3 regions of the Brevibacillus brevis NBRC 100599 genome follow, and region 1 is predicted to be linked to each of the others. Evidence: riboswitches for the same ligand, from Rfam matches in the RefSeq annotation. Region 1 holds a riboswitch; each other region holds the start of a gene.
The links. A riboswitch is a leader RNA that binds a small molecule or an ion and turns the genes downstream of it on or off. The one in region 1 is predicted to bind lysine.

Region 2: it holds a riboswitch for lysine, as region 1 does, so the genes downstream of both, dapD (2,3,4,5-tetrahydropyridine-2,6-dicarboxylate N-acetyltransferase) here and BBR47_RS05960 (amino acid permease) in region 1, are expected to answer to the same signal.
Region 3: it holds a riboswitch for lysine, as region 1 does, so the genes downstream of both, BBR47_RS08740 (aspartate kinase) here and BBR47_RS05960 (amino acid permease) in region 1, are expected to answer to the same signal.

The regions. Positions count from the first base shown of each region.
Region 1 is NC_012491.1:1,148,857-1,158,871, reverse strand. Features, by position in the region: gene BBR47_RS05980 (alpha/beta fold hydrolase) at 1-674, opposite strand, end outside; gene BBR47_RS05975 (inositol monophosphatase family protein) at 855-1,655, shown strand; gene BBR47_RS05970 (CGNR zinc finger domain-containing protein) at 1,687-2,244, opposite strand; gene BBR47_RS05965 (DinB family protein) at 2,413-2,907, shown strand; lysine riboswitch at 2,992-3,177, shown strand; gene BBR47_RS05960 (amino acid permease) at 3,291-4,739, shown strand; gene BBR47_RS05955 (hypothetical protein) at 4,957-5,820, shown strand; gene BBR47_RS05950 (hypothetical protein) at 5,970-6,161, shown strand; gene BBR47_RS31175 (hypothetical protein) at 6,154-6,300, shown strand; gene BBR47_RS05940 (TolC family protein) at 6,518-7,573, shown strand; gene BBR47_RS05935 (aminoglycoside phosphotransferase family protein) at 7,645-8,556, opposite strand; gene BBR47_RS05930 (aminotransferase) at 8,929-10,015, opposite strand, start outside.
Region 2 is NC_012491.1:4,084,266-4,094,648, forward strand. Features, by position in the region: gene BBR47_RS19530 (DUF1885 family protein) at 1-15, shown strand, start outside; gene BBR47_RS19535 (glycoside hydrolase family 73 protein) at 125-763, shown strand; gene BBR47_RS19540 (DUF4912 domain-containing protein) at 877-1,239, opposite strand; gene BBR47_RS19545 (hypothetical protein) at 1,348-1,947, opposite strand; gene BBR47_RS19550 (N-acetyldiaminopimelate deacetylase) at 2,221-3,354, opposite strand; gene BBR47_RS19555 (aspartate aminotransferase family protein) at 3,358-4,572, opposite strand; gene dapD (2,3,4,5-tetrahydropyridine-2,6-dicarboxylate N-acetyltransferase) at 4,587-5,297, opposite strand; lysine riboswitch at 5,389-5,578, opposite strand; gene BBR47_RS19565 (flavodoxin) at 5,719-6,159, shown strand; gene BBR47_RS19570 (GNAT family N-acetyltransferase) at 6,228-6,776, shown strand; gene BBR47_RS19575 (EcsC family protein) at 6,751-7,605, opposite strand; gene BBR47_RS19580 (hypothetical protein) at 7,619-7,813, opposite strand; gene BBR47_RS19585 (hypothetical protein) at 7,876-9,915, opposite strand; gene BBR47_RS19590 (class I SAM-dependent methyltransferase) at 10,107-10,383, shown strand, end outside.
Region 3 is NC_012491.1:1,736,737-1,747,119, reverse strand. Features, by position in the region: gene BBR47_RS31775 (S8 family serine peptidase) at 1-1,647, opposite strand, end outside; gene BBR47_RS08765 (MarR family winged helix-turn-helix transcriptional regulator) at 1,837-2,280, shown strand; gene sdhB (succinate dehydrogenase iron-sulfur subunit) at 2,851-3,600, opposite strand; gene sdhA (succinate dehydrogenase flavoprotein subunit) at 3,619-5,376, opposite strand; gene BBR47_RS08750 (succinate dehydrogenase cytochrome b558 subunit) at 5,396-6,007, opposite strand; gene BBR47_RS08745 (YslB family protein) at 6,436-6,888, shown strand; gene BBR47_RS08740 (aspartate kinase) at 6,938-8,179, opposite strand; lysine riboswitch at 8,411-8,597, opposite strand; gene uvrC (excinuclease ABC subunit UvrC) at 8,700-10,383, opposite strand, start outside.

The DNA of each region.
Region 1 (10,015 bases):
GGAGTAATGGCAGCGGGCTTGTCACCCTCCTGCGATCCATAGCTTCCGAACTGGGAGTGGTTTCCCCCTTCTATCGTCATGTACACCGTACGCTCCGGCAAATATTGCTTGCTCTCCTCAAACCTTTCCATATTAATCACACCGTCGCGAGACCCGAGCAAAGACAGCACAGGCAAATTCACCTTCTTTAGGTTCCCCTGACTGTTTGGATACGCTCCCAGTAAAAACACGCCGTTGATTCTGTCCGGGTGGTTTGCTGCGAATTGAGCTGCCATAGTACCACCGAGTGAATGTCCTCCGATGACAAACGTTTTATTCGGATACGCCTTTAATACTTGTGTCGCTCTCGTCATATCACTTACAGCCAAATTCAGCGGCATTCGTGCGAGAAAAACATGGTAGCCGGAGCCTGCCAAGGAACGGGCAATCGGTGCATAGCTCTCCGGTTTGACGAGTGCTCCCGGATATAAGATGAGTCCCGGTTCGCGTGACTCCCCGCCTTGGAAGATAATCCAGTCATTCGTATCCATGACTGTTATCCCTTCACCGCCTTGCATGGCCGTTAGTGCTGCCTGATCGGGCTGATATGGCTGCAAATACCATATAGCCAGACAAATCGCTGCAAGTGTCACCAATACGAGTGCCTGGAACCATTTTTTACGCGCTTGACTCATCCTGCCCACCTCGTTTCCGCCCCTATGTATGATGCTACTTATTATGTCTCAAACACGCTGCACATGTGCATAAATTGTGAATCTCGATATTTCCGTGGTGTTGACGAGCTGATTTTTATATAGTAGTATTCAAACATACTACCTAATTTTCACCAAAAAAGAGAAGGGATGGGAATTGTTATGAATCTACAAGATGTGCAATTTTGCGAGGAACTGGTAAGAAGTGCTGGAATGGAGCTGCTAGTGGAATTTGAAAAAGGCGCGCCCTGCCACAGCAAGGAAGCAATGGCTAAACGCTTTGAAGAGGTGAATCCCGTGGTTGAAGCTCGATTAAAGCGCTCATTATCCGAGCGGTTCCCCACCTATCAATTCTCTGACGCCGAATTCGATCTGGGTGCACAGGAAAAGCCTGAATTCACAAGTCCTTATTGGGTGATAGATGCAATCGATGGAGCCGTTCACTTTCTACAAAAAATGCCGATGTGGGCTACTTCCCTCTGCCTGATTGACGGAGGACGCACGGTTGTTTCTTTTGTCTATGATCCATGCCGTGATGAACTATTTACAGCAATTGACGGGCGTGGAGCTTTTTTAAACGGACAAAAAATTAGTACCTCATCCAAATCGCTTCTGAGTGAGTGCATTCTAGGGACGCTCTTTGCTTCCTCTGAGCCGATGAACCTCTTGGTCGGAAAGTATACAGCGAATTCCTTGACGCGAGTGATGCCAGAAGCTTTTGCCATCCGCATGCAAGGCGCGGTATCACTCCATCTGGCCTATGTGGCGTGCGGACGACTCGACGGTTACTGGGAATACGGTGAAGGGGTGTATGATTGGCTGGCTGGTGCCCTTCTGGTCCAGGAAGCCGGAGGCAAAATTACGGATACACAGGGGAATGATTTTTGCTGGAAAAGCACAGGCATCGTAGCAGCGGGCTCGACCATCTACCCTCAGCTGATCCAATTGACCCCAGCTTCATAACGAACAGATAAAAAGGGTGAGCCTATGCGCATCACCCTTTCTCCTTTTTCCGCTCACGAAAACGGCGCACCTTCATCAGGTTTCCGCACATTTTGTCATCGCACCAGCGGCGCACCCGGTTGCGGCTTTCATCATAAAACACCCAGCGGCAATCCTCGTTGTCACATATTTTGATTCGCTCCAGATGCTGCGGGGCAAGCAGCTCCGCGAAAGAAGCCGCAATTTGTGCCATGACGAGGGGCCATCCCTCTGCTTGACTGGATTGCTTTTGCCTGTAGCCGCCCTCCTCATCCACATACAACACCTGTATATGAAAAGGGGCGAGAGCCAACACTTTGTTCAATTCCGCAAGGTCCTCCTCTTGGAATCGGTCTCCACGGACAACGGCTTCCAGCATACGTCTCAAACGCTCCCGCAATTGCAAAAGAGACGCGGCATACGCCTCATTCATCGGCAGCGGAGCGGTTAGGTTGTATGTTTGCAAAAAGGATGACAGCCATTCCTGGTTCTCTAGGCGATTTTCCCAACGACCAGAACCGCGCCAATCCCGCCAATCACTATTTAAAAAATCGATACAAAGCCAGTCCATGTCATCCACTCTCCTGACGAAACCCTTCATTTTTCCCTCTTGTATGACCATACAGGATATGGTAATCTTTATTCGTAACCACCGTAACTAGATTAACCAGTTACAATTTCATTTCTTATTGCTATTATAGCGTTTCATCAATCTGTTTCACAGACGAGGAGGAAGCGTATGAATCGGAAGGAATTGCTTTTGCACGGATGGGAATGTGCGTATGACAAGGAAGACTGGTATCCACCCCTAAAAGAAGCGCTTTCCGGGATATCAGCAGCGGAGGCTAGCTGGCGCCCTGTGGGAGAAGCAGCCAACACCATCTGGGAAAACGTCAGCCACCTTCTTTATTACAAAGAACGCCTCTTGCATCGTCTTTTGGGCACCGAATTCCCTGGCTCCGCGGAGACGAACGATGATACCTTCACCCCATCCGGTGGTCCCGCTGACGAAGACGCTTGGCAAGCTACCCTCTTGAAAATGGAAAGCGTCCACCGCCACATTCATGAACAGCTTTCCTTGCTGACGGATGAAGAGTTAAACCAGATGGCTACCTATACACCCATTTACCAAAACGTAATGAGTCTTGTCTTGCATGATGCGTTTCATACGGGACAAATCGTCCAAGTTCGCAAGCTGCAAGGCTCCTGGCCCACCAGACGCTCATTTGAATAACAAAATTTCACATTGATTAATCCCGAACAATCCTTTATAGTTGTTAAATCACATAATTTCATACATGTTATCCTCATCTTTCACGGTGGGGATAGAGGTCGCGGCTTTTATATCATCCTGTACGAGATTCAGAGAAAATCAATGACTCCAGGTAAGGAAAATCCGCCGAAGCTCATATCGCGTCTCTGTGCGATTGGGTTGGGGCTGTACTCGAAAGGGGCAGAACTGTCACGTTTGCATGCCAAGCAAACGTGGTGAGCTATCTTCAGTGAAGGCTTGGTGGGGATTGGATGATACCGCCCTATGCCATTTTTTTGGCTATGGCGGTTTTTTAATTTCCGACCTTCCTTCTCAAAAATCAAGAAAGGTCGTGCAAGTAGCTTATGTCACAAAATCAATTGCAACGTGGTTTGAAAGCCCGACACCTGACGATGATCGCCATCGGCGGCTCGATTGGGACGGGATTGTTTCTCGCGAGTGGAGGCTCGATTCATTCCGCCGGACCAGGTGGAGCTTTAGTCGCCTATCTCGCTATTAGTATCATGGTTTACTTTTTAATGACCAGCTTGGGTGAAATGGCAGCCTTTATGCCTGTTTCCGGTTCGTTTTCGACGTATGCCACACGGTTCGTCGATCCATCTCTCGGCTTTGCTCTCGGTTGGAACTACTGGTACAACTGGGCGATTACCATTGCCGTCGAGCTGTCAGCTTCTGCACTCATTATGAAATATTGGTTCCCGGATACCCCAGCGATAGTGTGGAGCGCTTTGTTCCTCGGATTGCTGTTTGCCTTGAATCTCCTGTCTGTGAAAGCCTATGGAGAATCTGAATATTGGTTCGCCTTGATTAAAGTAGTAACGGTTATCATCTTTATTATTGTCGGTGTGTTGATGATTTTTGGCATTATGGGTGGTCAAGCAGTTGGCTTCCAAAACTTCACCAAAGGCGACGCGCCATTCAATGGCGGCTTCATGGCCCTGCTCGGTGTCTTTATGATTGCCGGATTCTCTTTCCAAGGAACAGAGCTGGTTGGTGTAGCAGCTGGGGAAAGCGAAGACCCTGCCCGCAATATTCCAAAGGCCATCCGTCAAATTTTTTGGCGCATCCTGCTCTTCTACATCCTCGCTATTTTGATCATCGGGTTGCTGGTTCCATACGATAATCCAAATCTGATCAGTGGCGACCTTACGGATATTGCGATCAGTCCGTTTACGATAGTATTTGAAAATGCCGGTTTTGCTTTTGCAGCATCCGTCATGAACGCGGTTATTCTCACGTCTGTATTGTCTGCTGGTAACTCTGGCATGTACGCCTCTACACGCATGCTGTGGAACTTGGCGAAGGAAGGAAAAGCACCAAAATGGTTCGCAAAAGTAACAAGTAACGGTGTACCAATCAATGCCTTGATCTTGACTGCGCTCATCGGCGCCCTTGCTTTTCTGTCCTCTCTGTTTGGGGATGGCGAAGTGTATGTATGGCTTTTGAATGCGTCCGGTATGTCAGGCTTCATCGCTTGGCTGGGAATTGCCATTAGTCACTACCGCTTCCGCAAAGCGTTTATCGCTCAGGGCCGAGACTTAAGCGAATTGCCTTATCGGGCAAAGTGGTTCCCGTTTGGACCGATTTTTGCCTTCATCATTTGCTGTATCGTTATTTTTGGGCAAAACTACTCCGCATTCATCGGGGGAACGGTCGACTGGTATGGCGTCCTGGTCTCTTACATTGGCCTGCCACTCTTCCTATTCATTTGGCTCGCTTATAAAATCACGCAAAAGACCAAGGTCGTCCCTCTTGAACAAGTAGACTTCAGCATGGATGAGCACACGAAATAATCGAAGAAAAATACGGACTTCCGTTATCTGAACGGGAGTCCTTTTTCATATTTGCCAACCTATTAAAAACCGCCCCACAATAGCCGATAGTATAGAAAAGAAGCAATTGAGATCCGTTTCCTTCCGTTCTCACAACTCATACTAGTCATCTGATAAAAGGTAAACATGATCTCCTGCCTTCACGACTGAACATGAATCCATGTGAGGAGAGTAGAACATGCAAATCCAATCGTATTCCCGCTACCTAACCCCCCAGCTCCCAACTAGCCAAACTGCACCTAAAATGGTGACGGGAACTAGTCTGGGATTGCCCAAGCCCGATACGGTAGACCTTCGTTCACACAAAGCACGCGAGCTACCTGCTGATGCCATCGAACATCACAGCGTCCAATTTTTCTTTAGCACTGAGATTAATGAGCGTTTGGATAAAATTTTCGCAGATAAGCCACCCGAGGCTCGCAAAGCCTTTGACCACATCCTGGAGCAAAACTTTTTCAACTCCCAATCCACCTACACCGATGAAGAAAGAGCTGCTTTGGTAGAAGTCGGTTTAACCCAAGGCAAATATTTGGCAGACCAATACATGGCTGATGAGAAAAATGCTGCTGAATTTTTGGATACCCTCCATCTGCTCGCAGGCGTTGCCAAAACACGAAAGGTTGACCCTGCAACTGGCAGTGTCAGTTACGTAGAGCTTCCGCAGAAACCACAAGGGGCGCCGAACGACTATGTTAATCCATCCAAGCTGATGGAGCGGTATGACCCAGAAGCCTACAAAAAAATGCAAGCGGCCACAACCAATCCAACAGAGAAAGTAAGCATGCTGATTCAATTCGTCAAAAAGCTGCAACATCGTCCAGACTGGATCACACAATACCGGAACGAACAAGCTACGCTTCTCTCCGATTTAAAAAACACAAAAATCACTAACCGCTTCGAGAATGTAAATACAAAGGACACCACTGAATTTGTTCGTCAAATGAATACGCTCACTGAAAATGCTTCCTTTTCAGCGATCACACCATTGCTACAAACGAATCTTGCTTCTTTTATGAAGAGCCTGGCCAAGAAAACGAGTTAACTGCACAAAGATGATCGGCACAGCCCCTCCCGAACTTTCTGGGACTTGGGCTGTTTTTTTCTGGTGTAGTCCGGGTCCCGTTGCTTTTCCATTTAAGGAAATGTACAGGCAGGTGGTGGATATACTAACCCGTAAAGGAGGAGACGAACATGGTTGACAATCGCGAAAACGACCTGCCTGATTTCAAGCAACTGGATGACAGACTGATCGCTCAACCTCCCACGAGTCCAATGCTCGCAATCCGTACCAATCTGGACAAGGAACCAAATGACGTCGACAATCCGTATGTGCAGCAAGACTCTACGTCCACTGGACAAAATAAGGGGGAAGCAAATGACTGATCGTACCTCACAGGAAAAGCCCGACATGGGTTATAACGGAAGCAATATGCATGGTTACTCCCTTACGCCAAAGGAAGGGACATTGAACCAAACTGCCAAGTCGGCTACGGAAAACAAAGAAAACAGGGACAAAGAATAGTACTTTTCCCATTATGAAAAACAAATCCCCTTTGGGGAAACTGGCAGTTGCTCACTTTGCCTTTTTCCGGAAGGGGATTTCTTTTGGGGTTCTGGCCAAGAACGTGGTGAAAAACATTTTTTTATTGACGAAATTGTATTGGAAATATATACTTTTCATGGATTTGATAATGAGAATCGTTATCAAATTCTTTTATATATAATCAGGAGGTTGCCCCATGAAATCCAGGCTCTTCAAACACATTTATAGTACAACTTTAGTCACTTCTCTCCTTACAGGTGGTGCCCATTTTGCTCTGGCTGCTCCACTCGTGGCCACTGCGGAACAGACGGATGTTTCCCCTTTGTCGCTAGATTTCGCAGTCGAACAGGCAATAAAGAACAGCGTTGATCTGGAGCTGCTTCGAATTGAATTAGATATAACGAAGTACGAAACATCCATCACACTAAGAGAAAAGGAAGAAATCAAAAAATCCGACGTCATAACTCTGGCTGATGCAAAAAAGAAATTCGAAGACGCCGCCAAAGCGATCAAAGAAGTGGTTGCCGATGAAGTCGCCCTGAATACGCAAAAAAACACCGTTCAATTGCAAGTACATAAAGCTTTCTTCGAAGTCCAATCATTAGACGCCAAGATCAAAGCGCAAAAGAAGAGCTTGCAAAGACAGTACTGGTTGAACTCCCAAGAAACAGAAGCTCACAAAAATCTTGCTGCCCTTGAAGCCAGCTATAAGCAAGCGTTGGCCAAGCTCAACGATTTATTGAATGAAAAAGCAGACAGACAATGGAGAATGATCGCGACTGATCTGACCCAGCACGAGCTGCTTTCCCTGGAGCAATTGCAAGCAAAGGCTTTTGAAAAGCGTCCTGAGATGATCAAAGCGCAAGCAGAAATAGATTTTACCCAAGTAAGAATTGATTACACGGCAGAGTATTCCGCACTAAGCACACATAAAGGAATAATTGCAAAAAATGAGCACAAAAAAGCGGAACTGCAAAAACAAAAAACGCAAAAGAAAATCGGTCAAGAAGTAAGTGACAACTATACGAAGGTACTGGCAGCGAAAAAGGCATTAGAAGAAAGTACAACAAAGAAAGAAACCGCATTGGAGCGCTATCAGGCAACAATCGATCAATATAGATTGGGGAAGGCATCGATGAAAGAATTGATGGAAGACGAAGCAAGCCTGTTTGACTCTGAAACAAAAGCAATTGAATCGGTTTACCAATACAATCTCGCTGCTACCACCTTGAACCAGTCAACTGGCTATTAATATTCCGCATTACGAAGGATCTCATTTATTCATATAAAATAAAGAAGGCTTCATCCCAAAGGGTGAAGCCCTTACTCATTTAACAGTCTCTCAAAAACTCCCGGCATCACCAGACGACCACCGTCTACCCCAAAATCCTCTATGAACCACCAAGCCGATAGCACACTATGACAATACGCCCACGCCAACACTCTCTCTTTTTGCAAAGACAGCGCCTTCGTCAGCCCATCGACCCGCTGCTTCATTACCTCTTCTACTCCATCCTCTGGCAAATGGTTCAGCAAAAACGGAATCACCTCGTATTCCGTCTCCCCGATCAGCCCTTTTGGATCAATTGCCAACCACGGCTCTCTTTCTGCCCGCAAAATATTTTCATGATGAAGATCACCATGCAGCAGGCACAATTCTTTTTGTGTGGGAAGAAGCTTTTTGTACCATTGCATAGCCCGCTCCACCATTTGCTCAGGAATCGGTCCTGTCTCCCCTTGGAAATGAGGGCGAATCTTTTTCAGTCCCACAGCCCAGTCTGCTATCGTTGGAAACGTAGGAGCAAGCTTGCCACCTTTCGAAACGGATGTATGCATTCTTTTGATCACGTCCGCCAAGTATTTTATTCGCTCATCTTCGCTACTCAGCTTGTCCAGTGTCTCTCCTGGCATGATCCGCTCCAAAAGCATGATCCCTTTTTCCTCGTCAGCATCGAGTAGCTGCACCATTCCCCTGCCTGCAAAAGCCCGAATCGCTGCCAGCTCTCTCTGCCAATCCAGTCCAGGCACTCCCAGCTTCAGCACTGCGCTCCTCCCATCCTGCAACACAACTGGTGCTACAAAGTTATAGGAGAGTGGAAACGGCTCAAGCACTTTTAATAACCACCGTGCTTCGCAATCGGCAATCAACTCATGAAAGGAATCGAGCCAGAGACGCCCCGCTTCTTTATGTACGTCCATAATTGTTTGGGTAAAATGGGTTGGCAGTGAAATCATTAGGAATCTCCTCCTAAAAAGGCTTGAGACATTAAAACTTCTTGCCCTACCTTCAATTATCCTCTTGCATTAGCTTTCAAGCTGTTTCCTTACCACAGCCGCGTAAGAAGAAGCGCATTTCCAGTCAAGCGCCTCTGGAGCCCATCCCAGCTTCGGAAAAAATGGCGGGGAATTTCAGCTTCACCTATGAAACACTCCATCGAAACTTCTACGTTTGAAGCGCTCCCGCCATTTTTTCCGAAGCGGCCAGTGAATCCCCCCTTGCGGGGCGTAGGCCGAAGTGCAGACTGGAAATGCGCTTCTTCCCCACCACAACCACTCGTAAAAAAAGGAGCAGCTTGAAAGCCGCCCCCTTTTATTTCCCGGAAAATCTTAGGACAGTCGTCCCATCAAGCGCTCCATACGTTCCAGCGCCTTCTTCAACTGCTCCATCGATGTTGCATAAGAACAACGAATATGTCCCTTTCCGCTTTCGCCGAACACATCTCCAGGTACGACTGCTACCTTTTCCTCCATCAGCAGCTTCTCCGCAAACTCAGCAGAGCTGAGACCTGTAGAGGCTACAGATGGGAATGCGTAGAATGCTCCGTCCGGCTCATGGCAAGTCAAACCGATATGACGGAATCCATCTACCACATAATTGCGGCGCTGACGGTAGCTCTCGATCATTCGTTCCATATCCGAACGTCCATGGCGTAGTGCTTCCAATGCAGCCATCTGAGCCATTGTCGGTGCACACAGCATGGTGTACTGATGGATTTTCAGCATGCCTGCGAGCAAATCAGGTGACGCGCAGACATATCCCAGACGCCAGCCAGTCATCGCGAATGCTTTGGAAAAACCGGAGATCAGGATCGTCCGATCTTTCATCCCTGGCAGAGCCGCGATACTATCGTGCATGCGACCGTAGGTAAGCTCCGCATAAATCTCATCAGAGATCACCATGAGGTCGTGCTTTTCAATGATCGGCAAAAGTGTTTTCCACTCCTCAGCCGTCATCGTCCCCCCGGTCGGGTTATTGGGATAGCAGAAAATGATTGCTTTTGTACGCTCGGTGATGTGCGTCTCCAGCTCTTGCGGTGTCAGCTTGAACTGGTTTTCCATCGTTGTTTTCAGGAAAACCGGCACCCCGCCAGCCAAGCGAATGACTGGTTCATAGGAGACATAGCAAGGCTCTACGACCAATACTTCATCACCTGGATCGAGAATGGCACGCAGTGCGATATCAATCGCTTCGCTGGCGCCAACCGTCACGAGAATTTCTGTCTCTGGATGATAGCTGACCGAAAAACGTTCTTCCAAGTATTTCTGAATTTCCACACGCAATGGCAGCATACCTGCATTGGATGTATAAGCTGTATGTCCACGCTCCAGCGAAGAAATCGAAGCTTCTCTCATGCGCCAAGGAGTGACGAAATCAGGCTCCCCTACACCTAAGGAAATGACTCCCTCCATCGAG
Region 2 (10,383 bases), 2.9 Mb from region 1:
CCTCGAAAGCCATAAAGAAAAACGGAAAACAGTCGAATCATATCGACTGTTTTTCATGTTCAGGCCTATTCCCCCCGACCTCTTTTTTTCATACGAATAACAAAGAGAGAAAAGGGGGGAGCTTATGGATGCCCAAGCATTTATTCAGCTGATTGCTGACCACGCCAGAAAGTCTTATCAGAACCATCGTGTATTCCCCTCCATTACAATAGCGCAAGCCGTACTCGAGTCAGGTTGGGGTCAAAAAGTACCTGTTGACCCTGCCACTGGGACATCCTCGTACAACCTCTTTGGAATAAAGGGAACGGGACCTGCTGGCTCTGTCACCATCGAAAGCAAAGAGGTGGAAAACGGAAAGACGGTTACACGTACTTCCCAGTTCCGCGCTTATGAAAATTATCAGCAATCCATGGAGGACCATGCCCAGTTTCTACGCAAGCCCACTTACAAAAACGTGCTTGCAGCCACGACTCCCGCACAAGCCGCACAGGCTTTAGAGGAAGCTGGCTACGCTACCGATCCTGCGTACGCTGAAAAGCTGACGCGCCTCATTCAGACGTACAACTTGACCCAGTACGATCAATTCGGCCCGGAAGAGCCACAATCGATTCCTCCCTGGAAACGGGAGCTAGGAAATCGTGCGTTACAGGAGGGCTTGCTGACCTCGCCCGATTGGCTAAATAAGCTAGATGAACCAATGCCAGTATGGGCTGTTTTAGCAATTGCCCTGCGACTGCTGGACAAACAGCGAGAGAAGCCATGAGTCCATAAATAAAAATCAAAAGCCCCATTGCCACAAACAAATCTTGTGGGTAATGGGGCTGTTTCGTATAAAAATGCAGTTGCCTCAGTCGTAACGTTGCTTGAGCACGTTGATCAAATCATTTGAGACCTGGACAGCGAATAAAACCTTCCGTCCACCATCCGAATTCCCAGATCGACGCAATATTCCAATCCTTGCGTGACTCCGTACAAAATCCATTCGGAAGAACGGTGGTTGATATCAAAATCAGTGTAAAGGTCAGTGCCATCATTTCGGATCTCTTTGCGGTACGTCACATCAAAAAGGCGTAGGACAAAAGGCAGTTCAGCAAATGGAATAGCAAACTTTCGCTCTATTTCTTGCTCGAACTCCTTCGTCATGCTCCACTCTGCCTGAATGGACTGCTCATCTTTCCAGGCAATGCGTATACTCGGGCCTTCTACATCCGTGGACGATCGCGGGGGATTTGTCTCCATTCGCTCCCATCGTTCCTTTCTTTTACTTGCTATTACCAAGTATATTGGCTTTTCCGTATATTATAGCACGGGGACATGTAAAGTGGAAACGCATCCAAGCCATAATTTTTAGCGTCCAACTGTAAATGTATTTTCACCGACGGTTACATAAGAAGTGAATTTCTCTGATTTCATTTGAACTTGTACTTTATAAGTGCCGTATGCTTCGAGTTTCGTAGATACAAAAGGCTCAGAAAAATAAAAACTGTTTGCATTCTGTGTGGAGTATTTCCACTCTTTCCCTTTAGACACTTCTTTGCCGTCCGGTCCGACCAACACGAGCTGCATGCGCAAGTCTTTGGCGATAGGCGCGTCATCAACCTCTACGAAAACGTTAAACGTACGAGGGACATTTTTATCGCTGTATCCTTTGACAGGGTTGCTGAAAACGACATTTTTATTGCGGGTCTGCTGAATCCCTTCGACCACAATAATATTTACGTTTGGCTTAATCACTTGCAATTTGCCAGATTGCTGATCGTAATCGACGAAACCACCGAGCTTGTTCACTATTGATTCTACAGATTCAGCCTTGGATGCTGGCATTTCACTCGCTACAGTTTCCGCACCGAAAAATACGCGCATCGCACCTTCTCCCAGCGCAGTAGTGCTCCCCACCCCTGCTGCTACAGTCAACGCCAACAAGGCCGAAAACCATGCTTTTTTCATGTCAATAATCCTCCTGTATGTGTGCGCGGCAGCGCTTGTTTTTCCGGAATTTCTTCTCCCTAGTTTATACGTTTGGAAAAGGAAATAGTTGTGCTGCCCTGATAAGTTTTTTCAACAATATCCACATTATCCACAAGCACAAAAACCTTAGGAAGAAAGACTTATACACAGAGATGTTAGTAACTACTTCTTACTCTTGACCAAAATACAGCTGGGAATGACACAGCAAAAAGAGCGGCTATCCAGCCACTCTTTTTTTGCTCCTGACACCTGCTACTCCTGTTGAGAAAGCCAAGTAAAATACCGGGAGACCAGTCGAATAGCAACCTCGATCGCGTCTTCATTGGGCTCAATTTTGGAATGGTGCAAGCCGTATGGCGTTTGCACACCCAGCCAGAATAAAAAGCCGGGGATTTCTTTCAAAAAGTACCCGAAGTCTTCTCCGGTCATAGCTTCCTTGCAGGTGATGAGAGTTACATCATCACATTGCTCCTGTACCCATTGCATGAAGTCTGTCGTTAGCTGCTCCTCGTTGTAAACCTGGCAGTAGCCAACGCCATAGTCAATCGTTGCCTGGCAATCAAAGCCTATTTCCACTCCCTTTACGAGAGATTCAATGCGGCTTTTGACAAGTGCCATCGATTCCATCGAAAAGGTTCGGATCGTCCCTTCTAGCCTGGACTTCTCCGCGATAATGTTTTGCTTCGTCCCGCTCTCCAGCTTGCCAATCGTTACGACGGCAGAATCCAATGGATCGATATTGCGCGAAATAATCGATTGAAGCTGTGTCACCAGATGGCTTCCTGCAACCACCATGTCATTCGCCTTGTGAGGGAAGGCTGCATGCCCCCCTTTGCCGACCAGATCAATGTACAACTCAGAAGTGTTGGCAAACAAAATTCCTGGCTTTGTTGCAATTTGACCAACCGGATATTCTGGCGCGATATGCAGGGCAAAAATGCAGTCCGGTCGCCACTCTGCAAACTCTTCACTTTCCATCATCGGCCAAGCACCGCCAGGGCCTTCTTCTGCCGGCTGGAAGAGGAACAGCAAATCATCTGCGATCGAATGCTCAGTAAAATGCGTCAGGAGGCCAAGAGCGATTGCCATATGCATGTCATGGCCGCAAGCATGCATATACCCTTCATGAAGCGATCGAAACGGATAGGACGTTTCCTCTACGATCGGTAGGCCATCCATATCCGTCCGCCAGGCAATTAGTCGTTTTGGCTTTGTTCCTGCCAGCTTGACCAAAATGCCTGTCCGCCACGTTTTGATCTCGATTCGCTCCTGAGGCAGCTTTTTCAAATAATCGAGCAAGTATTGTTGCGTCTTCACTTCCGCGAAGCCTGGCTCCGGTATTTGGTGCAAATCTCGGCGAATTTGTGTAAACAAGGAAGTCGTCATGGTCTACGCCTCCTTTTTCGAACCTGTTCTTGCTGTTAATTGCTCTTCAAACACAGCAAGGAAACGGTCGACATCGGCTTTTGTCAACGTCAGTGGCGGAAGCAGACGAACAATCGTTTTCTGCGTCACGTCTACAAGGATTCCTTCGTCAAGCAATGCTTGCTGCAAGTGGCTTACCTCTTCCGGGGTGGAAGAGAGCGGAATTCCAACCATCAAGCCTTTTCCGCGAAGAGATTGCAGTTGATCTGGAAGACGCGTTCGCAACGCTTCCAAACCCGACCACAGGTACGCAATCACTTCTTCTACATGAGGGATGAAGGCTGGATTAAGCAATTCGTCCAACACGACATTCCCCAGGGCAGCAGACAATGGCGATGGTGCAAATGTCGTTCCGTGATCCCCCGGTTTGAACTGGTTCATCAGCTTTGGACCAGCGATGACACCGCCGAGTGGAAGCCCTCCCCCTATGCCTTTGGCGAATAGGATGAGATCTGGCGTTACGCCTGCATGCTCATAAGCAAACAGCTTTCCTGTTCTGCCCATTCCTGTCTGGATTTCGTCCATGACAAAGAGCATGCCTTCTTGTTCACAGATGGCAGCTACCTCTCGCAAGAACGCTTCTGTTAGTGGTACGACACCGCCGGAACCCAAGACTGGCTCCATAAGGACCGCAGCGGGTCTTGCCTCCTGGCAAATCGCTCGCAATCCTGCCGTGTCCTCCACATCCAGTTCATAAACAGGAAAAGCTGGCTGAGGAAAGTCTTGATAGACGTGAGCCTGCCTCGTCAGACGTACTGCTCCAAGTGTTCGCCCGTGAAAGCTGTTGCGTAAAACAACGATGCCTTCACGACCTGCTCCCTCGTTTTTCGTCCATTTATGAATCAGCTTGATCGCAGACTCTGTGGCCTCCGCACCAGAGTTGGTGAAAAACACCTTACCGCTGATGCTGTTCGCAACCAAACGCTCCGCTAATCGAATAGCCGGCTTGTTTAAAAATACATTGGAAATATGCAAGAAGCGCTCTCCCTGCTCACGCAGAGCCTGTACAATGCGCGGATGAGAATGCCCCAAAACGTTTACCGCGAGTCCAGTAAACAAGTCGAGATAACTCTTCCCATTCGTATCGTACAAGTAATTTCCTTCGCCTTTCTCTATGGCAATCGGAATTCTTTTATAAGAGGAGACGATATATTGTTCATCGAGCGAACGCCAGTCCATGTGCACTCTCTCCCTTACAGCTGACGTAGCTCCTGCTTGATCTCTGTCTTGGAACGAGTTTTTTCATCGATTTGCTTGATCACACGTGCAGGTGTTCCCGCAACTACTACGTATGGAGGTACATCTTCAATGACGACAGCACCTGCTGCAACAACAGCACCTTTTCCTACGCGTACACCTTCCAGAATGACAGCATTTGCTCCGATGACAACATCATCCTCGACAACAACTGGCTGTGCAGACGGCGGCTCGATAACGCCTGCGATAACCGATCCAGCACCGATGTGGCAGTTTTTCCCGATGGTTCCACGTCCACCTACTACAACATTCATATCAATCATCGTACCTTCACCGATCACTGCACCGATGTTAATGGAAGCACCCATCATGATGACCGCATTGTTACCGATTGTCACTTGGTCACGGATAATTGCGCCTGGCTCAATACGCGCTTGAATCCCTTTTGTATCCAGCAATGGAATAGCGGAGTTGCGACGATCGCTTTCTACTACATAATCTTCAATTTTGTCTGCGTTAGCAGCGAGTACTGGCTCAATCTCTTTCCACTCACCAAAAACAACACCAGTCGGACCAGTAATGAAGGCTTTGGAGCTCGCACCAAAGTCGATTCCTTCCAGGTTCCCTTTCACATATACCTTCACAGGTGTTTTCTTTTCGCTTTTTTGAATAAACGCGATAATTTCGTTAGCATCCATCATGTTCATTGTTACATCCTCCTCAAAATAACAGCATGGTAAATCAAAAAAAGCAATGAGTGCATTCGCTATCTCATTGCTTTTGATACTACGTAAGCAAATCATAAATAGCGCTCCACAAAAAGATGTAAGGTCCCTTGTGACAGGATGTTCATTTTTCATGAAACACCCCAGCCTGTGCTACGTAGGGGCATAGCATAAGCTTCGGCGCTTTAGCCTTTCTTCCTTCTCCTGCCCCCTGGCAGATTACGAAAAGGCTTACTCTTCTTCGGCGCACCTCTATTTAGTGTACATTATATTAATTTTATTTAACTCTACCAAAATCAATGAAACGTGGCAAGATGAAAAAAGTTATTGACAACGATTCTCATTTTCATTAATTTTATTTGTGAGAATGATACTCATTATCTAACTGGAGGTTTTACGTTTTATGAGCATTTTGATGGTATACGCGAGCATGACAGGGAATACACAGGAAATTGCTGAAGCAATTGCAGAAGGTATTCGTTCAACTGGTGCTGAGCTGGAGATAAAAGAAGTAATGGACGCGAATGCAAAAGAACTCGAGGCTTACGACGGAATCTTGCTTGGTGCCTACACATGGGGCGATGGCGAACTTCCAGATGAATGCCTGGATTTCTATGAGGAGATGGACGATATTGACCTTAGTGGGAAAAAGGTTGTTGCTTTTGGCTCTTGCGATTCCGCTTACGAGCATGTCGGTGCAGCTGTTGATATTTTGCTGAAAAAGGCGAGTGAGCGTGGCGCAGAAACTCCTCTGGAAGGTTTGAAAATCGAGCTTTCTCCTACAGCAAAAGAAGTGGAAACTTGCAAAGCATTCGGGGTATCGTTTGCTGAATTGCTCGGCTAATCGATGTTTCCCAAATACTCTGGCACATGCTATACTATCAATCCAACTTTTTAAGGAGGATTGATCTCATGCCACTACATACAGACGAGATTCTGTTACGGCCTCTCCACCAACAAGACGCAGCCGAGCTCCTAGAGCTTCGGCTGCGTAATCATGAATTTCTCCAACCATTTGAACCGATCCGCCCCGCTTCATTTCTGACCCTTCCAGCACAGCAAGAACAGATTTCACAAGCACAGAATGATTTTGAACGTGGTACTGCCTATGCTTTTGGTGTATTCTCCCGGGAATCTGAAAAGATGATTGGACGTGTAGCGTTGTCGAATGTCGCACGCGGCGCATGGCAAAATGCGACGATTGGCTACTTCATGGATCAGACCTGCAATGGCAAAGGCTATACAACACTAGCTGTAAATCTTGCCCTTCGCTTTGCTTTAACGGATATTGGGCTACACAGGGTACAAGCGGCTGTCATGCCTCGCAACCAAGCTTCCATTCGTGTCTTGGAAAAAAACCGTTTTCGCCAGGAGGGGCTATCGTTACGCTATTTGCAAATTAACGGTGTATGGGAGGACCATCTCATCTACGCTCTTACTGCTGAGGAGTGGTCTGTGTAATCTCCATGCTCTTTTCAATCTCGCGCAGCCGCTCCAGGATGCGCCGTTTGCGGTACAGCATCATCCCCGCTTCGGCGACATCCTTTACAGTTGAGCGATTCAAATACGCTCCGAACAAAATACCCGCGATAGGCACCATTTGAAATAACTTTTTCCACCCGAAGTTTTCTGTGTACGTAACCACGACTTCACGCCATCCCTGCAATTGTGCCATTACCTCTCTCTGCGCACTTGGTTCATCAAAGCGGGAGAGCTCAGCGAGTATCGCTTTTTTCCCTACGATGTCTGATGAAGCAAATTGCAAGCATTTGACGACAAACAGCCGCTCCCTCTTCTCTTCCGGTCGATAGCCATAGGCAAGCGCCATCTCTTGTAATACTTTTAGGGATGTCCCCATCAATAGCGGGATATCGATCGCAAGGGTAAATATCCCCCCGAAGCCAGTCGTCGCACCTTGTACCGTGGCAAAATTCGCACGTGAATCCTTCAGCTCCATTGCGACATCATTCATGATTGTAAGCGGTACAGCAGCAATCTCCTCCTTGCCAATTACAGAAGAACCGTATCCCTCTAAGCGTTTGTCAAACCACTTGTATATGGATTCATCCTGCACCAAATAAGTCCCACCTGTCTCGAGAAAGGCTGCCATTTCATCTACGGCTTTTCCCAGCTTCTCCTGAACAAATGCAGGCGTAATCCGATCCAAGAGAACAAAAGGAAGTCTGCCAAGCTTTTCCCAGAACCACAAGTCGTTCTGATCCTTCTCCCAGTCCTCCACTTCGCGTAAGGCCGTAACCAATGTCTCCCTAGACTCTTTCAACCCCAACAACCTCCCTGCCTGCTCACTCAGATTCTCCTCGCTTCCACTGACATTGGTTGCGCAAGATGGACTTGATATAGTCCTGCAACTCTTCTGGCGTGGCGTGGCAGACGAATTCTTTTATATTTCTTACGATCCCCAGCTTCAAATGTTTCACTTGCTCTCCTTCGATCCGAAAGCCGAACTTTTCCAAGATTACCTTCTGTTCATTTGTCACAGAGCTTCCTCCCCTTGTAGTCGAAAACCCCCATGCCAAAATGCAAGGGGGTTTCCTATCTACTATTTCACTTCAATGGTAAGCGTCAATGTTTCATTACGCTCATTTACATCGTTTTTCTTCGTGTACTTTCTTTTGGAGTTGATAACCGTGCAGGTCTTATTGCTGAGCGTATTCGTTACCTTGATCTTGTATTCCCCAGGCTTATCCGTATCGATATACCTGTTCAAATTCAGTGATTCAAGTCCCTCGCTATCGTCGACATCACCTTTGCTGGGCTTGATGCTGGCGATCTCTTCTTCCCCGAAAAAGATCTCGATCCGATTTTCTGAGGAAATGGTACCATTACTGTGCTTCCGGTTGGCACCAATACCGATCTCGCCATGTTTCCATTCAAATTTTGGCATATAGTAGGACTTCTTTTCGCTCTTATCCCTGATCTTTTTGGATCCGACTAGCTCAGCATGAGTAGCGATCAGCCTTAGGTCTTCCATTTCGAGATCATCGCCTGCGTTCACGGTAATCTTTTGTCCGTCCCGGTATTCCTTGCCGCTCTCGCTTCGAAGAAGAAGTGACGAACTTGGTGGACTCACACCTGTATCCCCTGGCTCACATGCCGGATACGACTTGATTGGAGGCGAATCTTCTATCACTTGAACATAGCCGCACCAGACTTGCGCCGGGTCTCTTTTACTATAGTAGTTGACTTTGTAGCGACCTGGCTTGTAGCCGGACAACAGCAATCCCGTGTGATCCCAATTCAATTTGCTCTCATCGGCAATGACGTTATCGATCGCCCATACACCTGGCCCCTCATCATCATCTGCTTCACTTCCCTTTTCAATGTGCTCGGCAGCAGTGGTCAGCCAGATCACATGAACAGGATTCTGATACAGCTTGACTGTATTATCAGAGGAATACAGGTTCATCTTTTCTACCGTCGGTGTTGATTTTTCGTTTTGCTTCATCAACACATCCATCGTGACATTTCCACCAGCAGGGCCGCAGGCATTTGGTGCACCTGGTATTTGTATTTGAACCGTTGTCGCCGAAGTATCGCCCCACAAAGACGATTTCTCTTTTTGCCCCGAAACAGGCTCAAACGTGACAGCGATTGTGATTCCAGCCAGTCTCTCAGGAATGTCCACCTCAAAATGTTGCGCGTCTGTCAAGGTTTGTCCTGTCCCGTTCACCGACCATCTTCCTGGGATTGGCGAATACAATGGAACTTTCCCTGGTGCTGCTGGAGCTGTTATTTTCTGATCTTGCGTCAGCTTTTGACCGCTTGCATCCGTTCCCATGTACAGCTCTGCAACGCCTACTTGAATCGTTGTCATCCAAGGTGACATGGTTGTATCATCTGGAACAAAGAGGAGCTCATACTGCCCCGTCAACAACGTCCCCGTCGAAAATACTGTTTCTTGAACAGACCTCATCTCTGTACTCGTGGACTTATTTGTTAATTTCCACGTGCCCCGTACAGAACTGGTAAAGTCGTGTGAACCCATCATTCCAAAAATCGCCGTTTGCCCGCCACTTGGTACTGGTTCTCCCTCTGCCTTTTCCCCGTTAAATATGCTCGGGTAATTTATGGCCTCTACCAGAAATCGCACATGCACTGTGCTGCTCTTGCCTTTGGCATCTGTCACAACAAAGGTCAAGGTATGCGAGCCAGCAGACAGCTTTTGTGCTGGAATGGTAAACCGAGGTACTTGCCATTTGAAAGTAGTTTGTGACGAGGTATTTTCGGCTTGATACTCCGGTAACTCTACGCCATCCAATAAAACTTGCTTCCGATTGATGTTGGTGCCAGTTCCATAAGTAGTCTGTATCACGTCAATATCAAGTGGTGTCTCGGGAGGAAGAATAAACTCATCATTCTTCACCCAGTTCCAACCATTTGAATCCAGTCCTGCAACCTGATAATCGTTAAAGATAACCATATCGTGAACAGGCTGCTGCCGGAGTGGCTTAGATACTTGGCTGTTTTTTTTCATGGATGCTGTTGCCCCGGCCCCCATGGCTGGCGGTACTGACACACCTGACAAAAGGGTGCCCGTTGCCAAACACACTAGAAGTGCTTTTACAACCCATTTTTTCACGAATTGTCCTCCTACTTTCTTCCTTACAATTTTCAACTGTGATCATTCGACAAAAACGGCGCAATATCCTTTACAAACATAGAGCTTTTTCGCGCGTTAGATATAGTTAAATACTATCCGGTTTATAATTTATATAGATTTGACTTATATCTCCCTAGTCGGTAAAAATGGATGAAAAGGAGGGGATTCAGATGGTACAAGCCAATCAATGGAATGCCGGACTGTACGACGCCAAAATGAATTTCGTTTCTGAATACGGCAAAGGGTTAGTGGACTGGCTACAGCCGGCTCCTGGAGAAAGCATTCTTGACTTAGGCTGTGGAACAGGCGACCTGTGTGCCGAACTATCGCTTGCAGGAGCATATGTAACAGGAATCGACTTTTCTGCAACCATGATTGAGGCTGCTCGCAAAAAATATCCGCCGTTTGCTTTTGAAGTAGCCGATGCGCATACGTATCGTACAGATG
Region 3 (10,383 bases), 590 kb from region 1:
AACACGTGGACTGTAAGGTACTTTTTTTGCTTTCTCTTTATCCGCTGCTGGTACGCTGATTTGCGGATCGATAATCGGTTCTGCTGTATTCATGGCCGCAGCCTTTAACGTATTGACAAGCGACCTGCCTTGCAGGTTCCGCCCTTGCTTGAGATAGCCTTGCTTCAGCAATGCCATCCCGCCTGCCACATGTGGCGTTGCCATTGAGGTGCCACTTTTCACGGCATATTCAGACTCTCGCGTGAGTGACAGGATGCCCCCGCCTGGAGCTGCAATCTCCGGCTTGAACTGCAAATCGGGCGTTGGTCCCCATGATGAAAAAGCCGAGATTGTTCCTCCGTCGGGATAAGGCATTGGATTTTGTCCATATTCACCGTTAAAGGAGACCGTCACCTTCTTGCCTTTTTTAATCGCTTGTGCCATTTGCTCGCCCATGTGCTTCAAAATAGAAACAGCCGGGATTTGTTTGGCGTGCTCCGCACTGATAATCAGTGGTCCCATTTCATTGTTGTAGATGACGGCACCAACAGCTCCTGCTTCTTTGGCTAGACGTAGCTTTTCGTCAAATGAAATGTCACCTCGCTCGAGCAATACCACTTTATCTTTTACGGAAACATTGTAGTCTTCCTTCTTCCCTTTCCCCATATAGACGAGCGGATACGGCTTCATCAGCGTCATGACTGGGTTTATTGCACCCCCGCCTTCCACATAGCCCGATAAATACACGACTTTCTCCATACCGGGTACCCCTTGCACCGTGAAGCTATAACCAGCCAGTGCTGTTGCGTTAATAGAAGCAACTGAAAACGCATCAGGACTCAAGCCTGGAGAACCGATCATGGCGATATCCGGATTCTGTGCTCGTACCTTATCACTGCCGAAATACGCATCATTGCCGGCGGCTGCCACTACTACGATCCCACTATCGACTGCTCGCTTCACTGCCATTTGCTCCACATTTGTTTCATCTACATAACCCGCAGAGGAACCGAGACTCAAATTGATCACATCTGCTTTTTTCGTAATAGAATCATTGATCGCAAATAAAATCGATTCACCTAGCCCAGGAACCTCGCTTTGATAATTGGAAAATACCTTTTGGCTGATGAGCTGGGCTTCAGGTGCAACCCCTTTTACTTTTCCGTTCGCACCAATAATTCCCGCAACATGGATACCATGCTGAGATTCCGATACGTCTTCCGTTGTTTGCGTACGGTCAGCCCAGTTAAAGCCAGGAATCACCTTCTGGGAAGAGCCTGACTTTTGCATGGCTGAACGCTTATCATGTGGGGCAGGTAAATCGGGGTGGCGCGGATTGATTCCCGTATCGATCACCGAAACGAGCATCCCTTCCCCTTTTACCCCCGCTTCCTCCCAAGCCTTCGTCGCCTCAATCATTTCCAGCGAATCGACAGGCGCAGATTTTAATTGCTCACCTCGCAGTAGTAGTTCTTGTCGTTGCCATTCATCTGCCGTCGTTTTATATTCCTTGTCCGCCTTGCCTGTATGTAATGGCTCGTGCATTTCCGCGAGATCCTGCAAAATCTGCGTACGAATGGTCGCCGTTCCTTCAAACGCTGTTGTGCTGACAGTCGTTGCGGGAAGCAAAGCCAATATCAATCCAATGCTGCATACCTTTTTCTTCATCGTTTGCCCCCTTGCTGGAAGTCATTCCATTATGTTTTCAGTTTTCACTAGGAATGGCTTGGGTATTCCCTTCTTTTCGCGAAGGTTGACAAACGAAGTAATTTCAGCCAATATTTAATTGCGTTAAATATTGCATATCAAATATTCCCTTTCTCGAAGAAATAGATCAAATAAGGAGATGATACGAGCATGCCCTCCCCCTCTACAGATACGCTTGAGCGCTTGCAGGAGGCGTTTCGTACCATTATGCGCACGATGGGAACACAATTAGCCGAACCTGTCTCTGGTTTAACTGGCCCCCAATTCTACATTCTTCATCAGTTGGAACAGAAGGAAAAATGCACGGTTGGAGAGTTGGCTGAATCAATGGGGGTCAAACCAAGCGCAATCACAGCAATGGTCGACCGTTTGGATAAACACGGCTTCGTCGCCCGTGATCGTGATGATGAAGATCGCCGAGTTGTTTACATCAGCTTGCGTGATTCTGGCAAAAAAATTCTGCAAGTAGCCAAGCAGAATCGGAGAGAACAACTAAATAAAATGTTTTCTCACCTCAGTGAGGATGAACTTCAGCACTTCGTTAGCATCTTTGAAAAGCTGGCAATGGCGGCGGTTATCGAGGCGAGTGAATAAACTCCTTGTACGTTGCTGTTGTGGTGGGGAGAAAACAGGAGAAAACGCTTAGCTTCTAGGGCCACCCCCTGGGGGATTAACTGCACGACTCCATGTAAAAAGCGAAACCGCGGCCAAAGTGGTATCCTCAGGATGTTTTTCAGAGGTGGCCGCTTAAGGGCGTGTTTCGCTTTTTGCATTGCGTCTCGGTCGGTGTCCCTAAGATCTTCGCTGTTTTCTCCTGTTTTCTCTACGAGCTTTCCGTGTTAAACGAGTTTTAAAAGCCTTAAAAGAAGGAAAAATGTCTTCAGTTACGACAGAGAAGAATATTTCCAGGCGTAGCGACTTGTGGAGTCCTACCGAGCGGAGAAGTGATTCGCGGGCAACAGAAACGCAACCGTGCCCATACGACGAAGCGGCTACGACTTTTGCGTTTCCCCGCGAATCCCTTCGGAGCGGACAGTCTCAGCCCCAGCAGGACGGAGCCTGGAGCCTAGCCTGGAAATATTCTTCTCTCCACTACAGCGACATGTAACTGAAAAAAGGCGTGCATTCCGGATCACCGGTGCACGCCTTTTCTATTGCAAACAATTAGGAGAAGAAGAACTTCTTCACTGCATGTTTAGTTGTTTCTTTGTTCATGTGAGCGATCGAGGTTGTCAGCGGAATGCCTTTTGGACATGCTTGTACGCAGTTTTGCGAGTTACCGCAATCACCGATACCGCCATCTTCCATCAAAGCTTCCAGACGCTCATGCTTGTTCATCATACCCGTTGGATGCTGGTTGAACAGACGAACCTGCGAAATTGCGAACGGACCGATGAAGTCAGACTTCGCATTCACGTTCGGGCAAGCTTCCAAGCAAACACCGCACGTCATGCACTTCGAAAGCTCGTACGCCCATTGACGCTCCACTTCCGGCATGCGAGGACCAGGTCCCAGATCATGCGTACCATCGATTGGAACCCACGCTTTTACGCGCTTCAGCGCATCGAACATGCGACTGCGGTCAATCGACAAGTCACGCTGTACAGGGAAGGTGCTCATTGGCTCAAGACGAATCGGCTGTTCCAGTTTATCTACCAGTGCCGAGCACGCTTGACGTGGTCTTCCGTTAATAACCATCGAGCACGCACCGCATACTTCTTCCAAGCAGTTCGATTCCCAGTTAACTGGAGACGTTTTTTGACCTTGTGCGTTGAGTGGATTACGTTGGATCTCCATCAAAGCACTGATCACGTTCATACCAGGACGGTAAGGGATTTTGAACTCTTCCTTGTACGGAGTGCTGTCAGGGCTATCTTGACGAGTGATAATCAAATGAATCAATTTTTCTGCCATGATCAGTTTCCTCCTCTCTTAATGCTTCTTGTCAGACGTATAGTCACGTTTACGTGGTGCGATCAGGGATACGTCGATGTCTTCATAGTAGATTTCAGGCGCAGTCGTTTCAGCATTGAACTTCGCCATTGTCGTCTTCATGAAGTTTTCGTCATCACGCTCAGGGAAGTCAGGCTTGTAGTGAGCACCGCGGCTCTCGTCGCGCTTGAGCGCACCAATTGTGATCGCGCGGGACAGTGCGAGCATGTTCCACAGATGACGGGTAAACGCCGCACCAGAGTTGCTCCATTTATTTGTATCGTTGATGTTGATTTTCTTGTAGCGTTCCATCAGTTCAACGATCTTATCATCCGTTTTTTGCAGACGGTCGTTGTAACGTACTACCGTTACGTTGTCAGTCATCCACTCACCCAGTTCCTTGTGGATCAGGTAAGCATTTTCTGTTCCGTCCATTTTCAGGATGCTGTCATATTTCGCTTGCTCTTTGCTTGTGAAGCCGTCGAAGAGCGTGGAAGACAGGTCATCAGAGGATTGGTTCAAGCCATTGATGTACTCGATCGCTTTTGGACCTGCTACCATACCACCATAGATCGCGGACAAGAGGGAGTTCGCACCCAAACGGTTTGCACCGTGCTGAGAGTAATCGCACTCACCTGCTGCAAACAAACCAGGGATATTGGTCATTTGGTTGTAGTCTACCCACATACCACCCATGGAGTAGTGAACCGCAGGGAAAATCTTCATTGGAACTTTACGTGGGTCATCCCCAACAAATTTTTCGTAAATCTCGATAATACCGCCCAATTTTACATCCAGTTCTTTTGGATCTTTGTGGGACAGGTCGAGGTATACCATGTTTTCGCCGTTGATACCCAGCTTCATATCTACGCAAACAGAGAAGATTTCGCGAGTCGCGATGTCACGCGGAACCAGGTTTCCGTAAGCAGGGTATTTATCTTCCAGGAAGTACCAAGGCTTACCGTCTCTGTACGTCCATACACGACCACCCTCACCACGAGCAGACTCGGACATCAGACGCAGCTTGTCGTCGCCCGGGATTGCAGTTGGGTGAATTTGGATCATCTCACCATTGGAGTAGATAACCCCTTGTTGGTACGCCGCAGATGCTGCTGTACCAGTATTGATAATCGAGTTCGTCGATTTACCGAAGATGATACCAGGTCCGCCTGTTGCCAAAATAACGGCATCCGCACGGAAGGATTGAATTTCACCGGAACGCATGTTCTGTGCAGTAATCCCGCGACAGGTTCCTGTATCGTCCAAAACGGCTCCGAGGAAATCCCAATATTCGTACTTGGTTACCAGACCTTCAGCTTCATAACGGCGTACTTGTTCGTCCAATGCGTACAAAAGCTGTTGTCCAGTTGTCGCACCCGCAAAAGCGGTACGGTGATGCTTGGTTCCCCCGAAACGACGGAAGTCCAACAGACCTTCTGGCGTACGGTTAAACATAACGCCCATACGGTCCAACATATAGATGATGCCAGGTGCTGCATCGCACATTGCTTTAACTGGCGGTTGGTTTGCCAAGAAGTCTCCGCCATATACTGTATCGTCGAAGTGCTCCCATGTGGAGTCGCCTTCCCCTTTGGTATTTACCGCTCCGTTAATACCGCCCTGCGCACAGACAGAGTGGGAACGTTTTACCGGAACCAGGGAGAACAGCTGAACAGGAACGCCTTTTTCTGCTGCTTTGATGGTAGCCATCAAGCCGGCCAAACCTCCACCGACAATGATCAGTTTACCTTTTGCCATGTGTTTTGTCCCCCTATCCCTACAAAATGAAAGCCGACATCGCACGCAAGCCGATGAAGGTTACAATTACGAATACGCCCAAAGTCAGGAATGTTGCAATGCGCTGGGAACGCGGCCCAACTGTAATTCCCCAGTGAACCAGGAACGACCACAGTCCGTTGGAGAAGTGGAAAGTCGTGCTAATAATCCCGATAGTGTAGAATACGATCATTGCAGGACTGCTCAAAATGTTTGCCATCATGTCAAAATCCACGTGTGCACCCATTGCTTTTTGGATACGGGTTTCCCAAACGTGCCAAACGATAAAAATGAGGGTAATGACTCCTGTAACACGTTGCCACAAGAACATTTGGTTTCGGAAGTAGCCGAAGTTCCCTACGTTTTGCTTTGCTTGGAACGCAATGTAGATACCGTAAATAGCGTGAAACAGGATCGGGAGGTAGATGAAAACAAATTCAAGCACCAATACGAATGGAACATTTTCAATCAAACCAACTGTTTGATTAAAAGCTTCGGCTCCACGGGTCGCTTGGTAGTTAGCTGTCAAGTGAAACAGCAGGAAGAGCCCGATCGGAAACAAACCAAGAAGTGAGTGGAGCTTGTGACTGAGAAAGCTATGGCCTTTCGCCATACAATGGTCCCCCTTTCAATGTATGTAACTCTCAATTTTGTGAAAAACGTCAAGCATCACCGCAAGCGGTCCAAAACGGCTTCGACCGTTTTGATAGACCTTTCCCCAATATCCTAACCCATTGCCTCACCCATTAGACATAGCAAAACCACCACGATCATTTTATGAACGGGATCTTGACGCTGTTCACAAAATGACTGCGTTCACTAGATCAAATGAATTTGTCGGAATGTGTCAAAATACGAGAAAAAGTTGGGCAAAACTATGACCAAATCCAATTGTACTCTTGTCGACACAGAGCGTCAAGACAATCAATGTACTAAATACATTGATAGAATAACTTTGTTTAGTCCAGCTATTTTTTCTATTCCGATGTCATGAATGCGTGTCCCTCCTCATAATCTAGTAAAGACAGGAGGGAAGCACATATGAAAGAGAAGGATCAGCTTGCAGCACTATTGCCGCCAGAGACCATTCCCTATGCAGAGAGAATGAATATGCCCTATCTTGGCTATCATCTTCTACGCGAAACGCTTACTAGCACCCTGCTAGGCGATAGTGAAAACCATATTCTCTATTGGATAGGAAAAAATATGGGTCGCCAAATCCCCATTCAATCTGCAACAGGCCCGATTATGCCTTTTATTCGGCTTGGATTAGGTCAGCTAGACGTCCTCGAGGAGAACGAGCAAACGATCGTCTATTCACTCAATCATTCCATTTTTAGCTATCAGTCTATAGAAAGACTAGGTTGCAGTCTTTCCTTTGAAGCCGGGATCATCGCAGGTATGATTGAGCAGTGGAAAGAAAAAGAAGCGTTCAGCAAAATCGAAATGGAAAGCCCTTCAGACATACGCATCTCTGTACAAGTGGCGTCATGAACAAAATGCCCCCTCTACCTATAAGAAGGGAGAGGGAGCATCTATCTTTTTATACTCCGTGCACAACCGCGGTTTCCTCAACATCCAGACCATAGGCCGAATGAAGACTGCGAACAGCCAGCTCTGTCAAAGCTGCTGGAATGACGCAAGAAACCTTGATATCAGAAGTTGATACCATTTTAATAGAAATTTCTTTTTCTGCCAGAACGCGGAACATTTCGGCAGCTACCCCTGGATTGTTGATCATTCCAGAGCCGACAATGGATACTTTGGTCAAGCTTTCCTCGAAATCGACTTTTTCAAAGCCAAGCTCTTCTTTGTTTCTGTCCAGCGTATCCAGTGCTTTTTTCAGGTCATCCGCTGCAACTGTAAAAGAAATATTTGTAACAGTAGCATCATAAGAGCTTTGGATAATAATATCGACGTTCACCTGATTGTCCGCCAGCGTATTGAACAGACGGGAGAGTGTCCCGACCTTGGCAGGCATGCCGACAACCGTGATTTTGGCTACATCTTCATCGTGTGCAACTCCACTTACTACTCTTCCTGTTTCCATGTTGGCAACCTCCTCAACGTACGTACCATCTTCGGCAGTAAAGCTAGAGCGGACGACCAGCCTTACCTTGTATTTTTTCGCAGCCTCAACTGACCTAGGATGAAGAACCCCTGCACCGAGGTTCGCCAGCTCCAGCATCTCATCATACGAGATCGTATCCAGCTTGCTCGCAGCTGGAACCATTCGCGGATCAGCTGTATAAACCCCGGACACGTCCGTAAAGATTTCGCATTTCTCAGCGTTCAAGCTGGCTGCGAGTGTAACCGCAGATGTATCCGATCCACCGCGGCCGAGCGTCGTAATTTCCCCTTCGTCACTGATCCCTTGGAATCCTGCCACGATCACCACACGACCACGACCGAGCTCGGATTGAATCCGCTCTGGATCAATCTGCTTGATCCGTGCTCTTCCGTGAATCGCCTCTGTGGTGATTCCAGCTTGCCAGCCCGTAAGAGAAATGGCATCGTAGCCTTTTGTATGCAAGGCCATCGACAAAAGCGCGATCGATACCTGCTCCCCCGTGGTCAGCAGCATATCCATTTCACGCTCGGATGGGTATGCGCTAATCTGCTTGGCCATGTCTACCAACACGTCAGTAGATTTCCCCATTGCAGAAACAACAACTACCACATCATGCCCTTCCTCTTTATAGCTGATAATTCGATCCGCAACTCGTAAAATTCGCTCAATGGTACCTACAGAGGTGCCTCCGTATTTCTGCACGATCAACCCCATGCGGCTTCTCTCCCTTTTTCTCATATCCAATATTGGTATTTATCTCGTATCGTATGGTTTTTCACTATTCTCTCTATAAGGAAAAGTCTTGCATTTTTATTTTACAAAAAAGGCACCGACAAGGAATAAGACCTGCCGCTGCCTACTGTTTCGACATACCGGTTCCTCCCTCCCAATACACGCGGACAACGAAGATTGACAGTTATCACCATCAAAACTCACATTGACACACCGTGAGATAGCTCTCCATCTGACAATTGGTCATTGTGCAGATGACAGTCCTGCATTTGTTCAACGCAGACCCAGCATGGAGAAAAGCGGGTTTCCCTCCACACTTCGGCGAATTCCCCTTTCCCGACCCTTCACAGATACCCGATCTCAGGGTGGTACTCTTGGTTTTCGCGCCTCTACCTCACTCCATAATGGAAGTGAGGCTAACTATTCTGTTTGAATCGGATTATATCATGAGTCTAAAAATGGATCAATTCCTTTTTAAAGGTTGTTCCAAAAGCCACACTGGCTATGTGTCCAGCTTACGCAGATGCCCAATGATTTCTTTTGCCAGCTTGTCGCCGATTCCCAATTGGCGGAAGTCTTCAACGGTCGCCTCGCGCATTTTTTTCAACGAGCCAAAATGAGAGAACAACAGCTTGCGCCGCTTTTCACCAATACCCGGGATCTCATCCAACTGCGAGGAAAGCATTGTTTTTGTCCGGGATTGTCTGTGGAACGTAATAACAAAACGGTGGACTTCATCCTGGATACGCTGCAACAAATAAAACTCATAGCTATCACGTCTAAGATTTACAGGCTCTGGCGGATCTCCGTACATGAGCTGAGCAGTGCGGTGCTTCTCATCCTTCGCCAGACCACAGACAGGAATATAGAGACCTAGCTCGTTTTCCAGCACGTCCATAGCTGCACTGATTTGGCCTTTACCACCATCGATCACAATCAGGTCGGGCATTGGCTGGTTTTCTTTCAGCAGACGAGAGTAACGACGGCGAACAACTTCGCGCATGGAGCCGTAATCATCTGGTCCCTCTACGGTTTTGATCTTGAATTTGCGGTATTCCTTTTTATCAGGGCGGCCGTCTGTAAACACAATCATTGCAGACACTGGCTCTGTTCCCTGAATGTTGGAGTTGTCAAACGCTTCAATTCGATGAGGAACCGGAATCCCTAAAATGTGACCGAGATTGTGTACCGCTTGGACCGTACGAGCATCGTCCTTGGACATCAGCGCGAACTTCTCCTGCAAAGCAATACGGGCGTTCTCGGTAGCCATCTTCACGAGCTCATGCTTTTTGCCTCTTTTCGGAGCATGGACTTTGATGCCCAACCACTCAGCCAAAAGCTCTGGCTCACTCTCTTGCGGGAGCAGTATTTCTTTTGGCAGCGCATTTTGCTTGTCGTAGTAGAACTGGCTCACATAAGACATGAAGTCCTCGGTTTCGCTTCCATAGTATGGAAAGGAAGTCGTCTGACGCTCGATCATCTTCCCTTTTCGCATATAAAACACCTGGATGCACATCCAGCCTTTTTCCACGGCAAACCCGATAATGTCGCGGTCTATCGTATCGGTGAACGTGATCTTCTGCTTCTCCATTACGGCTTCGATGCTCTTGATCTGATCACGATATTCCTTAGCTCGTTCGAACTCCATGTTTTCTGCGGCTTGCAGCATTTTTTCCGTGAGGGTTTGCTTCATTTCCTCATGGCCACCATCGAGGAACTGGCTGATTTGATCCACCAAACGCTGGTTTTCCTCTGCCGATACCTCGTACACACAGGGCGCAAGACATTGTCCCAAATGGTAGTAAAGACAAACCTGCTTGGGCATATTGCGACATTTTCGCAACGGATAGAGTCGATCCAGCAGCTTCTTCACCTCGGAAGCATCTCCGGCATTCGGATAGGGCCCGAAATACTTGGCTTTATCTTTTAATACCTTACGGGTAATCTCCAGACGTGGCTGCGCCTCATTCGTAATCTTGATGTATGGATACGTCTTGTCATCGCGGAGCATGACATTGTAGCGCGGGTCGTGCTCCTTGATCAGGTTGCACTCGAGAATAAGCGCCTCAATCGCTGAGGATACCACAATGTACTCAAAGTCCACGATCTCACTGACCAACAGCTGCGTCTTCCCGTTATGACTGCCTGTAAAATACGAGCGGACGCGGTTTTTCAGCACCTTGGCT